2 regions of the Oceanobacillus sp. FSL K6-3682 genome follow, and region 2 is predicted to be linked to the other one. Evidence: riboswitches for the same ligand, from Rfam matches in the RefSeq annotation. Region 2 holds a riboswitch; the other holds the start of a gene.
What was found. A riboswitch is a leader RNA that binds a small molecule or an ion and turns the genes downstream of it on or off. The one in region 2 is predicted to bind lysine.
Positions count from the first base shown of each region.

Region 1: another riboswitch for lysine. It lies ahead of dapA (4-hydroxy-tetrahydrodipicolinate synthase); the one in region 2 lies ahead of MHH51_RS16520 (Na+/H+ antiporter NhaC family protein).

Region 1 covers NZ_CP150263.1:2,652,539-2,658,975, reverse strand. The annotation lists gene MHH51_RS13295 (dynamin family protein) at 1-1,520, shown strand, start outside; gene MHH51_RS13290 (5'-3' exonuclease) at 1,539-2,435, shown strand; gene MHH51_RS13285 (PH domain-containing protein) at 2,736-3,149, shown strand; gene cysK (cysteine synthase A) at 3,165-4,088, shown strand; lysine riboswitch at 4,277-4,457, shown strand; gene dapA (4-hydroxy-tetrahydrodipicolinate synthase) at 4,700-5,581, shown strand; gene MHH51_RS13270 (DUF819 family protein) at 5,762-6,437, shown strand, end outside.
Region 2 covers NZ_CP150263.1:3,320,962-3,327,398, forward strand. The annotation lists gene MHH51_RS16520 (Na+/H+ antiporter NhaC family protein) at 248-1,810, opposite strand; lysine riboswitch at 2,049-2,224, opposite strand; gene yunB (sporulation protein YunB) at 2,270-3,061, opposite strand; gene MHH51_RS16530 (DUF1805 domain-containing protein) at 3,277-3,585, opposite strand; gene MHH51_RS16535 (bifunctional UDP-sugar hydrolase/5'-nucleotidase) at 3,668-5,062, opposite strand; gene MHH51_RS16540 (sulfite exporter TauE/SafE family protein) at 5,076-5,906, opposite strand; gene MHH51_RS16545 (aldose epimerase family protein) at 6,201-6,437, shown strand, end outside.

The DNA.
Region 1 (6,437 bases), 670 kb from region 2:
CTTCCCTGGAGGAGCTGATTACATGGCTGAAAACAAAGAATGTGTTAACGGATTCGCGTTTGCCAAAAATGTATCAGGCTTATTTAAATGCGATGCTTGAAGGCTATGAAGAGGTCCGATCTGTCATTGGCTCTGCCAAGAAAATCACCTTTGATAATTTTGGATCCTACGTGACAGATGAGGAAAAAGCGTGTTATATTGCATCGATGGATCTTTTTTATGATTGTGAAGTAACGAAGCAGGGAATTACACTTGTTGATACGCCGGGTGCAGATTCGATTAATGCCAGACATACGAATGTATCCTTTGAATATATTAAGCATGCAGATGCTATTTTATATGTTACCTACTATAATCATGCACTCTCCCGTGCAGATAAAGATTTTCTGATGCAGCTGGGACGTGTAAAGGATGTATTTGAGCTTGATAAAATGTTTTTTATTGTCAATGCTGCAGATCTTGCCAGTGATCAGCAAGAATTAGATATGGTAACTATGTACGTTAAAGAGCAATTAGCACAATTAGGAATTCGTTTTCCGCGTCTTTATCCTGTATCGAGTAAGATATCTTTAGCAGAAAAAATAGAACAAAAAACACTGAATGAACAGATGCGGTCATTTGAATCCCGTTTCTATGATTTTATTCATCATGATTTAACTGCGCTTGCAAAAAGAGCAGCAATCAGCGATATCGAACGGTCAGGTGAAGCATTAGAACAATTTATTCAATCGTTAAAATTGGACCAGTCTGCAAAAACAAAGCGGAAAAAAGTGCTGCAAAACGCTTATCAGCAAATCGCTCAAACAGTAGAAAATTTAGATCTAGACTCAACTAAAAATAGATGGCATCAAAAATTAGAAAAACAAGCCTTTTTTCTAAATCAGCGCTTTGCGATCCGCTTTCATGATCTATTTAAAGAAATTTATAATCCAACAACGATTACGGAGTCAGGCAGAGCTGGCCGGCAGCAGCTGGTCAAGCAGTTTGAACAGCTGGTCACTTATATGGAATCGGAGCTGCATCAAGAGCTGTTAGCTGTCTCTTTACGGGTTGAGCAGCTCTTAAAAGGTTTGTTAAAAACCAATCAGCTTGAAATGATAGAAAAAGCTAAAAGATTCGACCCTGTTTTTTCAATATCAGAGTGGGATATCTCCGGCTTTGATACACCTGATTTAACGATTAAGCTATCGGTTCAAAAGCATAGCGAGCTTCAGAAATTATTTGGTAAATTTAAAGATACAAAAACGTTCTTTGTACAAAATCAAAAGGAAGAGATAAAGGAGCAGCTATACGCAATCATAGAGTCAGGCGTCCAGGATTTTGTAGAAGAAGGTGTTAAATTAATCGAGTCGTCCTATCAGGAACAGTGGAATAATCGGATTCATCAAGAAAAGTCAGTCCTTGTACAAGAAGCGGATATACTTTATCAGCAATTTATTGACCGTTTATTTGTGGAAGTGGATATGGATGATCTGACAGATAGAAAAGAACAAATGGATCTAATTTTAGATCGATACTAAAGAGGGAGGAAATGAAGCATGACAGCAAATAAAGTTTTATTAGTAGACGGGATGGCACTCCTGTTCCGGGGATTTTTTGCAACATCTTTCCGGGGGAATTTTATGTATAATTCAAAAGGAGTTCCGACTAATGGTGTTTACCAATTTTTACGCTATTTAACAGATGCCATTCAAACTTTCGGACCATCCCATGTTGTCTGCTGCTGGGATATGGGAAGCAAAACATTTCGGACAGAGATGTATGATGGGTATAAAGCAAATCGGGATGCACCGCCTGTGGAATTAATTCCACAGTTTGATTTGGTAAAAGAAATTGTACAATCTTTTGATATTCCTAATATAGGGTTAGAAAATTTTGAAGCGGATGATTGCATGGGTACACTTGCAAATATATATAATCCGGAAAATGAAGTGTTTATTCTTTCTGGTGATCAAGACTTGCTTCAATTAGTAAAAGAAAATATCCGTGTTATTATTATGCGGAAAGGCCAGGGGAATTATGAGGTCTTTGATAAGGATAATTTCTATGAGAAAAAGGCTCTTTCTCCAGCACAAATCATTGATTTAAAAGGATTGATGGGAGACTCCTCGGATAATTATCCTGGAGTAAAAGGAATTGGAGAAAAAACAGCCTTAAAATTGCTGGAGGAATTTGAAACCATCGATGGTTTAGTAGAGAATATTGAAAGGCTCCCAAAAGGAATACAAAGTAAATTACAAGCCGATATGGATATGCTTTATTTATCACGGCAATTAGCGGAAATAAAATGTGATGTTCCAATTAGCTGTGATTTAGAAGGTTCCAGATGGGATTTTAAAGAAGATAAAGTGATAACCGAATTAGATAAACTTGAATGGAAGCATCTGGATCGTTTACTTGCTCCATTAAAAAATAAACCATCTGTATCATTTTAAATTAATTAATTCTTTGGTGAGGGGGGGTATGCTTTATACCGGGCATAGGTATAGAACATACCCCCCTCCTTTCATTTTATGTTGAAGGATATCAGACCTAGGTGGAGATTATTTATACTTATAGAAGTGAAAAAGGATGAAAACCCCTGCGTTCTTTATAGAGAACGAAAGGGTTCGGGTGATATAAGTTATTCTTATTGTATAAATTTAACATATGGAAATAATGTTGAAATTTGGTATATACACTTTCAGTGGCTATAATGGAAGATGAGATATTGTTAGGATGAATGGGGGAATATAATGTATTTTGAATCGAAAAAAGATACCTGGATGGTGGTTATTCTTTGGGCTGTTGTGCTTAGTGGTGTGTTTATTCCATTACTGAAAGGCCAGATAATTAATTTAATCATTATGCTAATACTATGCAGTATATTGCTTTGGTTTTGGTTCCGTACAGGGTATAAGATTGATAAAGACCGTTTAATTGTCTATTATGGGCCGATTCGTCAAACGATTTATATAGAAAATATGGAGTTAATTCTCCTGGCGAAGATGCCGATTATTGCCCCGGCGCTATCTCTAGATCGTATACAAATCCGAAGCGGAAAATATGATTTAATTGCAATCTCACCGAAGGATAAATTTACCTTTGTAGAAGAACTGATGAAGATAAATCCAGATATTTCAGTAGATAAGCGTTTATTAAAAGAATAGAAGGAGGCGGCAATTATGAGAGTTGTAGATAATATTACAGAATTAGTAGGAGAGACACCCATGGTTGAGCTAAATAAACTGCAGCCAGAAAATGCAGCAAAAATTTATGTGAAGCTGGAAATGTTTAATCCGAGCGGAAGTGTAAAAGACCGGGCTGCAACTCATATGATTCATATTGCAGAGCAGGAGGGACTTATAAAACCGGGAGATACAATTATTGAACCGACAAGTGGAAACACAGGAATAGGATTGGCAATGGCAGCTTCTGCAAAGGGTTATCAGGCAATTCTTGTGATGCCCGATAATAGTACAGAAGAGAGAAGAAATCTTTTGAAAGCATATGGTGCAAAGGTAGTTTTAACACCAAGTAATGAAAAAATGCCGGGCGCCATAAAAAAAGCACTGGAATTGCAGGTGGAAATACCAAACAGTTTTATTCCCCAGCAATTTAAAAATATTTCGAACCCTGATGCTCATCGTAAAACAACTGCACTGGAAATTTTAAAGGATATGAATAATCAATTAGATGCCTTTGTCTGTACTGCCGGTACAGGGGGAACAGTAACAGGTACGGGAGAATCGCTAAAAAAATTTATTCCGGATTTACATATTACTGTTGTTGAACCAAAAGGCTCTCCAGTCTTATCAGGGGGAGAACCTGGCCCGCATAAGTTAGTAGGAACAAGTCCAGGCTTCGTACCTGAGATTTTAAATACCTCCATTTATGATGAAATCATGCAAATCAATGATGATCAGGCATTGAATTTATTGCAGGAGCTTGCCCAAAAAGAAGGGTTATTTATCGGACCGTCCGGGGCTGCAGCCATTTACGCAGCCAGAGAGGTCGCCAAGCGTCTGAAGCCTTCACAAAAGATAGTTTGTATCGCGCCTGATACTGGAGAAAGATACTTGTCTATGGACTTTCTGCAAGAGAATTAATAATCAAGCAGGCGAATCACCTATTTTTTTATTTTGCATAGTTTACCAGTAAAGAAGTTGAACAATATTGGGCTTCTGCATCTTGGTGCGGTCGCTATAAAGCTTTTCTTACTCCATAAATATCTCTATTTTTCATTTGTTTTTCTTGCGTATTCCTGCTATAATACAAACAAATTCATTATTCATAGATGAACGATAGAGGTGCAAAGACCATCAGTAAATATGCAGAGGCAGAATAGGCTGGCGATGAAGCATATGGAAAGGGGAATTTGCCGAAGTATAATAAGCCGTATTCTTATTGTACTGGTACTGGGATTGAATAAATCCGGTGCTGTCATATAGGAAACTATGTGGAGGGCTATCAGCTGAGAGGACATTCAAATGTTTGTGCAGCAGCGGTCTCCGTTGGTGCTTTTTATTTTGTGGAAATAATGGAAGTAATGAATAATGATAAGAGAATCAAATAAATTCAGAAGCAGAAGGACAGAAAATAAAACTTTTTCTGCTTGTCTTTATTATTTTCCATCCTCTAGTTTTTTTAGTACTTTACTTAGGCGCTGTCCGTCTATTTTCATCAAGTGATGTTGATATTATACAAAGGGTGTGTTGTTATGAATTTTGGAAAAGTGGTCACGGCGATGGTAACGCCATTTAACGAAGAAAAAGAAATTGATTATAATGCATTAGATAATCTGATTGAATACCTTATTGATAATGGTTCAGATGGATTGGTAGTAGCAGGAACAACGGGCGAATCACCAACCTTGTCAAATGAAGAAAAGCTGGCATTATTTTCTCATACGGTACAAAAAGTAAATGGAAGGGTTTCAGTGATTGCAGGCACAGGCTCCAATCAGACAAAAGGCTCTATTGAGCTGTCACAAGCTGCTGAAAAAACAGGTGTTGATGCAATTATGCTCGTAACGCCTTATTATAATAAACCTTCTCAGGATGGTCTGTATGAGCATTTTAAAACAGTGGCAAACGCGGTTCAATTGCCAGTAATGCTATACAATGTACCTGGCAGAACTTCTGTAGATTTGGCAGCTGAAACAGCTATTCGTTTATCTGCAGTTGATAATATTGTGGCAATTAAAGATGCGAGTGGTGATATGGATAAACTGACAGAGATGGTGGCACAGACGGATGCAAGTTTTTCTGTATACAGCGGAGAAGATGCGATAACATTACCATCCCTTGCAGTCGGAGCCATAGGCATTGTTTCCGTTTCTGGACATATTATCGGTAATGAGATGCAAGAGATGATTGCGGCATATGAACAGGGAGCTGTGAAAAAAGCTGCTGCTATTCACCAGCGAATCCTGCCGGTAATGCAGGAAATGTTTGCAGCACCCAGCCCTGCACCCGTCAAAGCAGCATTAAATCGAATTGGCGTACATGTAGGAGGCGTCCGTTTGCCCTTGCTCCCATTAAATGATGAACAGCTGCAATCCTTAAATCATAAACTGGATTTATTTGAGAAAGTAAAATAAAAATTTTTGTTGAACCCTCTCTAAAACGTTTTAGAGAGGGTATTTTCAATTTTTTTCCATTTAAGTAACAGCTGACTATTTACTATAATTCTAAAAAAATACTCCACAATACCTGCGAAATTATTAACTTTAAATGGTAAAATATGAAACAAACCATAAAAAGAAGGGAATGAGGAGTTAATGAAAGAAACATTCATTCAAGCAGATGATACAATCACCCTTTGGGGGATTATCATTATCTGGGCATCTGTCAGTATTTTTTTAGAACAGCGTTATAGCTGGGCTTCCAAGGTTACAGGAGCAATTATTGCATTAGTGGGAGCAATGGTTTTATCTAATTTTGGTATCATTCCAACGGAGTCGCCGGTATATGATGCTGTCTGGTCTATTATTGTTCCATTAGCAATACCGCTTCTGTTGTTTCATGTTAATATTAAAAAAATATGGAAGGAAAGCAGCAGGCTGTTGCTTATTTTTCTGCTGAGCTCTATTGGTACGATTGCAGGAACAATTGTTGCCTTTTTCACTTTAAGGAATTACATACCTCTATTAGACCAATTAAGCGGTATTTTCAGTGCTACATATATTGGGGGAGGCGTGAATTTTGCAGCAATGGCTGCTAAATTTGAAACTCCTGGCGAAATTATTTCGGCGGCAGTTGTTGCTGATAATTTAATGATGGCATTATTATTTATCATGCTGATGGCTATTCCCGCCATGAACTTTATTAGAAAATGCTATCCAACGCCTCATATTGACGAAGTGGAGCAGAATCAATCAGCTGATGGTGATAAAACATTAGCAGAAAGCTTTTGGAAGAGAAAATCAGTCTCATTAAAGGATATGGCACTTTCTG
Region 2 (6,437 bases):
AAATCATAATGAAAGCGCTTTTAAAATAGAATAATAACAAAAATCATTACTTTCAGACTATTCAATTGTATTATATCTCTTCCTCAACTTTTGTCAATATCCAATAATGGAAATTATAGTATTTAATTACAGAAAGATAAAAATCACATAAAAAAGCACCTAGTACAAAAGCTTATGCAGAAATATTGTATGACAATAGAAGATATTCAAAAAGCTTGGAATACTAAAATGTATTCCAAGCCCTTCGTTAAGATGCCTTCTTTTTTCTCTGAATAAATAATATCTGTGTAAACCAGACAATCCCTATCAAGAGAATAACCGTCAAAGCTAAAGCAACCCAGGTTGAATGGGTAAGTCCGACAACAAAGAAGCCGATTAAAGCTGTAAATGCTGCAATGAAAGCATACGGCAGCTGCGTAAGAACATGATCAATATGATGTGCACCTGCTCCAGTTGCAGATAAAACTGTTGTATCGGAAATCGGTGAACAATGATCTCCAAATACTGCTCCAGCAAGCACAGCCGCTAAGGCAGGTAAAAATAATTCCATATCTGTATTCGCCATAATTTCTGCCGCGATCGGAAGCATAATACCAAAAGTTCCCCATGATGATCCAGTCGCTAAAGCCATTAATCCGGCAATAATAAATAAGATTGCCGGCAGATAATCTGCTGAAATAGACGAGTTATTTACTAGGCCTGCTAAATAACTCCCTGTCCCTAATTCACCAATAATAGAACCGATCATCCAGGCAAGAATAAGAATATTAATTGCTGGAATCATTGTTTTAAAGCCTTCTACAAAAATTCTTCTCATATCTGAGCGAGGTTTTCTCTGCTTCATATGAAAAATAACTGAAGTAAGAACTGCTGTGACACCGCCAATAATTAAGGAAAGATTGACATCTGTATTTGCAAAAGCGTCTATGATGGATGCACTGCCTTCTGTTTCCCTTACCCCTGTTCCAATCATAGCAATCACCGTAACAATAAATAATACAATAATAGGAATAATTAGATGAAAAACTTTCCCGTCCCTATGCGGATCAAATACATCGCCTAAATCTCCCGATACTTGATTTCTTTTCGGATCAAGCAATTCTCCTTCTTCTCTTGCTCTTTTTTCATGTGTATACATTGGACCTATATCAAAATGAAAATACGCTACAATGAATACTAAAATAATTGAAGCAATAGCATAAAAGTTCAAAGGTATCATTTGTATAAATGCTTCAATCGGCTGAATTGTTGTAATACCATTTACTGCAAATAAACTGCCTAAAATACCAATAATATAAGCTCCCCAGCTTGATATTGGTGCTATTACTGTAACCGGAGCAGAACTGGAATCGATATAGTATGCCAGTTTTGCACGGGAAATATTTTGTCTGTCCGTCACAGGTCTCGCAATTTGTCCAACTGCTAAGCTGTTAAAATAATCGTCTATAAAAATAATCAATCCAATAACAGCAGTCATCAGCTCTGCACCGGTACGTGTCCTTACACGCTGCAGCATCCAGTCCCCAAAAGCTTTTGCTCCGCCGGATGCCTGCAAAAATGCAGTAAGCACCCCTAAGAAAAGGAGAAAACTAATTAATAATAGGTTCCCGGTTTCTATTGATCCATTTGCATAAAAAATAGTATAGAACACAGTCCATATTTCTTTTAATGTTGCCCCTATATGAAAATTACTTAATAATAATGCCCCTACTACAATCCCTGTTCCTATTGAGATAAGAACCTTTCTTGTTAACACCACTAATATCAGCATGACAATTGCAGGTATCAACGACCAAAATGTACCATCCATATTAAAACCTCCATCTATTTATTTCCCGGCTCAGGATAAATATCCCTGTGCTAGATTGACGACGCGCGGAGAATAAAAACAATTTAATAATCTCCTCCCGCGTTCACAACCGATTCGAAATAAGGAAACCAGACAAGGCAATTTCTGCAAAAAATGATGAAAATCTCCTTGTGAACGCAAAAAAACAATGATAGAAAATAACCTACCATTGTTTCACCAATTCACGTTATCCTCCATTTCGATCAGTAGTTCTCCATGTAAATTATTACATGACAGCATAGTACTTTTTCAGTAATATGCCAGCAATATAAAGTACGACCCCTTTATATACTTCGGCAAACTATCCTTTCTCCGGCAATCACAGTTGTCATTCTCCTGCTGGATACTTATATAATTTGCGCCTCTACCTCACCGATCTGATAAGGTTTTTATTCAACTAAACTGTACTATACTACATCTTTAATCCTTCTGCAAATCATCTTTCGGAATGGCAATATTCGGAACATTCCCATCTCCTCCATAAAAATCGGGTACTTTGCCCATAATTGCTCCTCCGTCCAAATAAAGTTCAGTATGTACTGTTCTTACTTCCGAAGTAAATGGCACAATAATCTGTACATCAGCTTCTACATTAATATACAAAGAGACCCAAGCTCCATTAATACCAAACTCTTCTTTTTTGTCTACAATATTCGTCCGTACAGCTCCGACAACCTCCATATTAATTGGGATTTTGGGGCCTAAATTAGCTAATACAGAATTCCCTGTTATTTGCCCTAAAGGAATCTCAATCAAAGTAGGATCTACTTGAGCCCTTCCTTCTGCACCACCCTCATAGTCATCTGGTTCATGCAGATTATGTTCAAATTCAAGCTGCTCTCCACGATTTACATAAGTAAAAAATTCTTCAACCCGGTCTGTAGCTACTCTGTTAACTTCACCGATGACTGCCGGGTTCCAGTTATATGTTACAAAATTTCCTTCATTATCATATGTGATTGTAACCATATCTTCAAATCCATAATCCTCTACATAATTAACAGCAGAATTAATCGCTCTTGTTGCAAATTCATCTGCTTTTCGTTTAGCAATATCAATAATAATCGGTTCAATTTTAACATTAATCAAGTAAAAGCTGAAACCAACCGCTGTAAAAAACAAGATAAATGTCAGCATCAGAATGGAGCGCCGGGATGGAGGCATTCTTCTTTTTCTTCTTGGCCGATATCGATACCGTTTTTTAAACCTCAACGAAACAACCCCCCTCCTTTATAATTTATGCATCTGTTGAAGTGAATTAGAACAATGTAAAGCGGATTAACATATACGCAATATTTTTTCTCATTCAGAATATTAGAAGAGGACACACAAACACCATTTCATGATATTGAAATACAAAAAACACTTTTTTCATTTCATACTAAAACAGCATGAATAAAAGAAGTGTTTTTTTGTCTTTAAACATATTATGATATTTTAAGCAATGCTTCCTTTCCGGTAATTCCTACTTCCCACCCGTGCTCCTTGGAAGCATCTGTAATTTTTTGTAATGGAGCATTCAACAATTGATCAATGGTTCTTACTCCCATTGCGCGGCCGGCAATGACATTTCTTTCTTTCAGCTTAGGTATTTCATTGAAAATATCAACATCCAGTGCTGCACACATAATGTACCCTATATCATTACTAATCGTTAATAAGGTTGTTTTTGGCAGCTCAACACTTACTGCTGTAAAAATAATTCCATCCACCTCAAGAGGTTCTACCGTAATCATAAAAAAAGCCCCCCTCTGTTATTCTCTCGTGATAAGTGTATGCAGAGAAGGGGGAGAACGTCACAAGTGGAAGTGACAGTGTCTAAGACTGCTTTACAGCATAGGCTAATAGATCACGTAAAAACTCTGGTACAAAATATTGTTTTTTCGCAGAACGGGCAATTTCCGGCAGCAGCTGGCCAAGGGTAAATACATCCGCAGTAGCAACATAGTAAGTTTTATCTGGATTAATCGGGTAACCATTTTCTGTATAAACCTGCTTTACATAAATATCACCATTACGATGAAAAGCTGTCTCTACCCTGATCCCAGAGAAAATCATTTTACCTAAAATTTCTCCCCGAAAGCCAAATCCTTTTAATTTCAGTTCTGTAAAAGAGGTAGAAAGCGATGCTCTGACTGTCTCTACAATTTCATCTCCTCTTAAATCAACAAGGACAGGATTAATCGGATGCGGACAAATCCGGTGAAGATCTCCTTTTGTAATTGCTCCAGCCGGCAGTGAATCTAATAATACCCCAGCATTCAGCATTGCGATATCTGCATTGGTCCATCTTTTGAGTACTTTTGTCAAAGATTGGATAATTGGCGTTTCTCCAAACCATTTTACCTCAAGAGGCTCTTCCACAACTGCTACTACCTGATCCAAATAATGATTTGCCTGCTGCAATAATTGCTGCAGATGCTCTTCAGTCTTCAAATCCTTTACGCTGTCTATTAAACTTACTGCATCCGCTTCTTTAGAGATAATCTGCTTCTTTTCATGATCCCAGATAACCTCTACTTCACCCATATAGTAACAATGCTTCCCAGCTGCAGTTATCAGGGTCTGATTTACCACTTCACCTTCTTCTAATAAGTGATGCGTATGTCCGCCAATAATAACATCAATATCCGGATATCTCCTCGAAATTTCCTGGTCCACTGAAATTCCTAAATGTGAAAGCAGAATAATCATATCTGTTTCTCTGGCTAATTCTTCTATATAGCTTTCAATAATGTCAAATTCATTTTCTACATTCCAGTCAAGCAGATTATAAAAAGCATTAAATGGAGCCGTTAAGCCTAATACTCCTATCCGTATACCGCTTTCTGTTGTAAATGTATGCGTACGTTTTAACCAAAATGGTGTAAACTCATCCATACTAAATAAATTACTGCACACAACTTGAAAATCCGCCTTATCATATAATTGATATAATTCTTGATGGGACAATGTGATACCCTCATTATTTCCAATCGTCACGATATCATAGCCTGCTTCATTTAATAACTCTACATTGGCCAGCCCACTTGAGGCTTCTGTAATAGGATGGGACCGATCCACATGATCTCCTACATCCATCGTAAAGTAAGATTCTTTATTTTGCTTTCTTAAGTCTTGCTTCTCTTTTAAAAATGCTGTTACTCTTGGCCACTGTTCAAAATTACTATGCAAATCGTTTGTATAGTAAAAATAAATTTTTTCTTCAGACATACTTCACCCGCCCCTAACCGATACCTTGTAAAATCATCCGAATTCCCATTATAATCAATAAGATTCTTAAAAACAGCTCCAATAACGAGCTTGAAATCTTTTGGTTTGTAAATGCACCCAGCTTACCGCCAATCCATGCTCCAGGAATGAAGAAAAGTACATAGGCCCACTCAATATTGCCGAGGGCAACATGCGTTATGCTTCCAAATAAGCTGACGAAAATAATCATAAACATAGAGGTAGCTGTTGCAATATGTGCAGGAAAACCAAATACAAGCAGCATAACTGGAACCATAATTGCTCCTCCGCCTATACCAAAAAAGCCTGACAGCATCCCGACAAAGAACGCAATGACAATAGCAGGTACTATTTGAATTTTATATGTATATATTTCTGCTCCTATTTTCGTCTGGCGTGATCCTTTTTCAGATTCATCTGCTTTTCGCGGCTTAATTCCTTTTAACTGTCTGTAAAAAAGAATTGCGGCAATAATAATGATTAAAATACCAAAATAAATATAAAATGTATTTGCCTGAACAAATTGATTAAACCAGGCTCCGCACATACTCCCTGGAATACTGCCGATTAAAAACAGTCCGCCTGCTTTATAATCAATCCGTTTTGTCTTTGCAAAGGATAAAGCAGAAGATATACCTGTAAAAAACATAACCAGCAGCGACATTGCTACGACTGTTTGAGGTGTCACCCACTCAAAGCCTTCTATATTACCGCTGGCAAGGAATAGTAATGGAATTAATACGACTCCGCCTCCGAGTCCTGCCAGACTTCCAACAAACGCCGCCAGCATAGCGACAGCAAAACAAATAAGAATAACTAATACCACCAAGTACACCTTCTTTCTATATCTTTATAATATCATATTGTAGACTAGTTGAAAGTTAACAAACTTCATACTGGATGTATTGATTTTCATCCTAATAAAATAAACCATTTTTATGTAATTTTGTAAGTACACCTATTGCATCATTTATCTAATTTATGCTTATTCCCTATTGCCAAAGACGCCTTAAAAAGTTAGAATATTATCAATAAGTTAATTAATTAAATTAATTATTTTAGTTATTGTAATAAATTAGCTAAATAAATTGACGTTGCTTGTCGAAAAGAAGGTGAAAGCATGGACATACATGTAAAAGAAGTTGTCAATGGATGGAAAGAATTCACATTAACAAATAACATCATTGAAATCAGCATACTCAATTATGGTGGGATTATCACAAGGCTGTCTACACCAGACCGAAGTGGGAATGCAGAAAATATTGTTTGGACTTTTAAAGATTATCATAACTATGAAAAAAACCCGTTGTATTTAGGAGCTTTAATTGGAAGGGTTGCCGGACGAATACCTGATGGC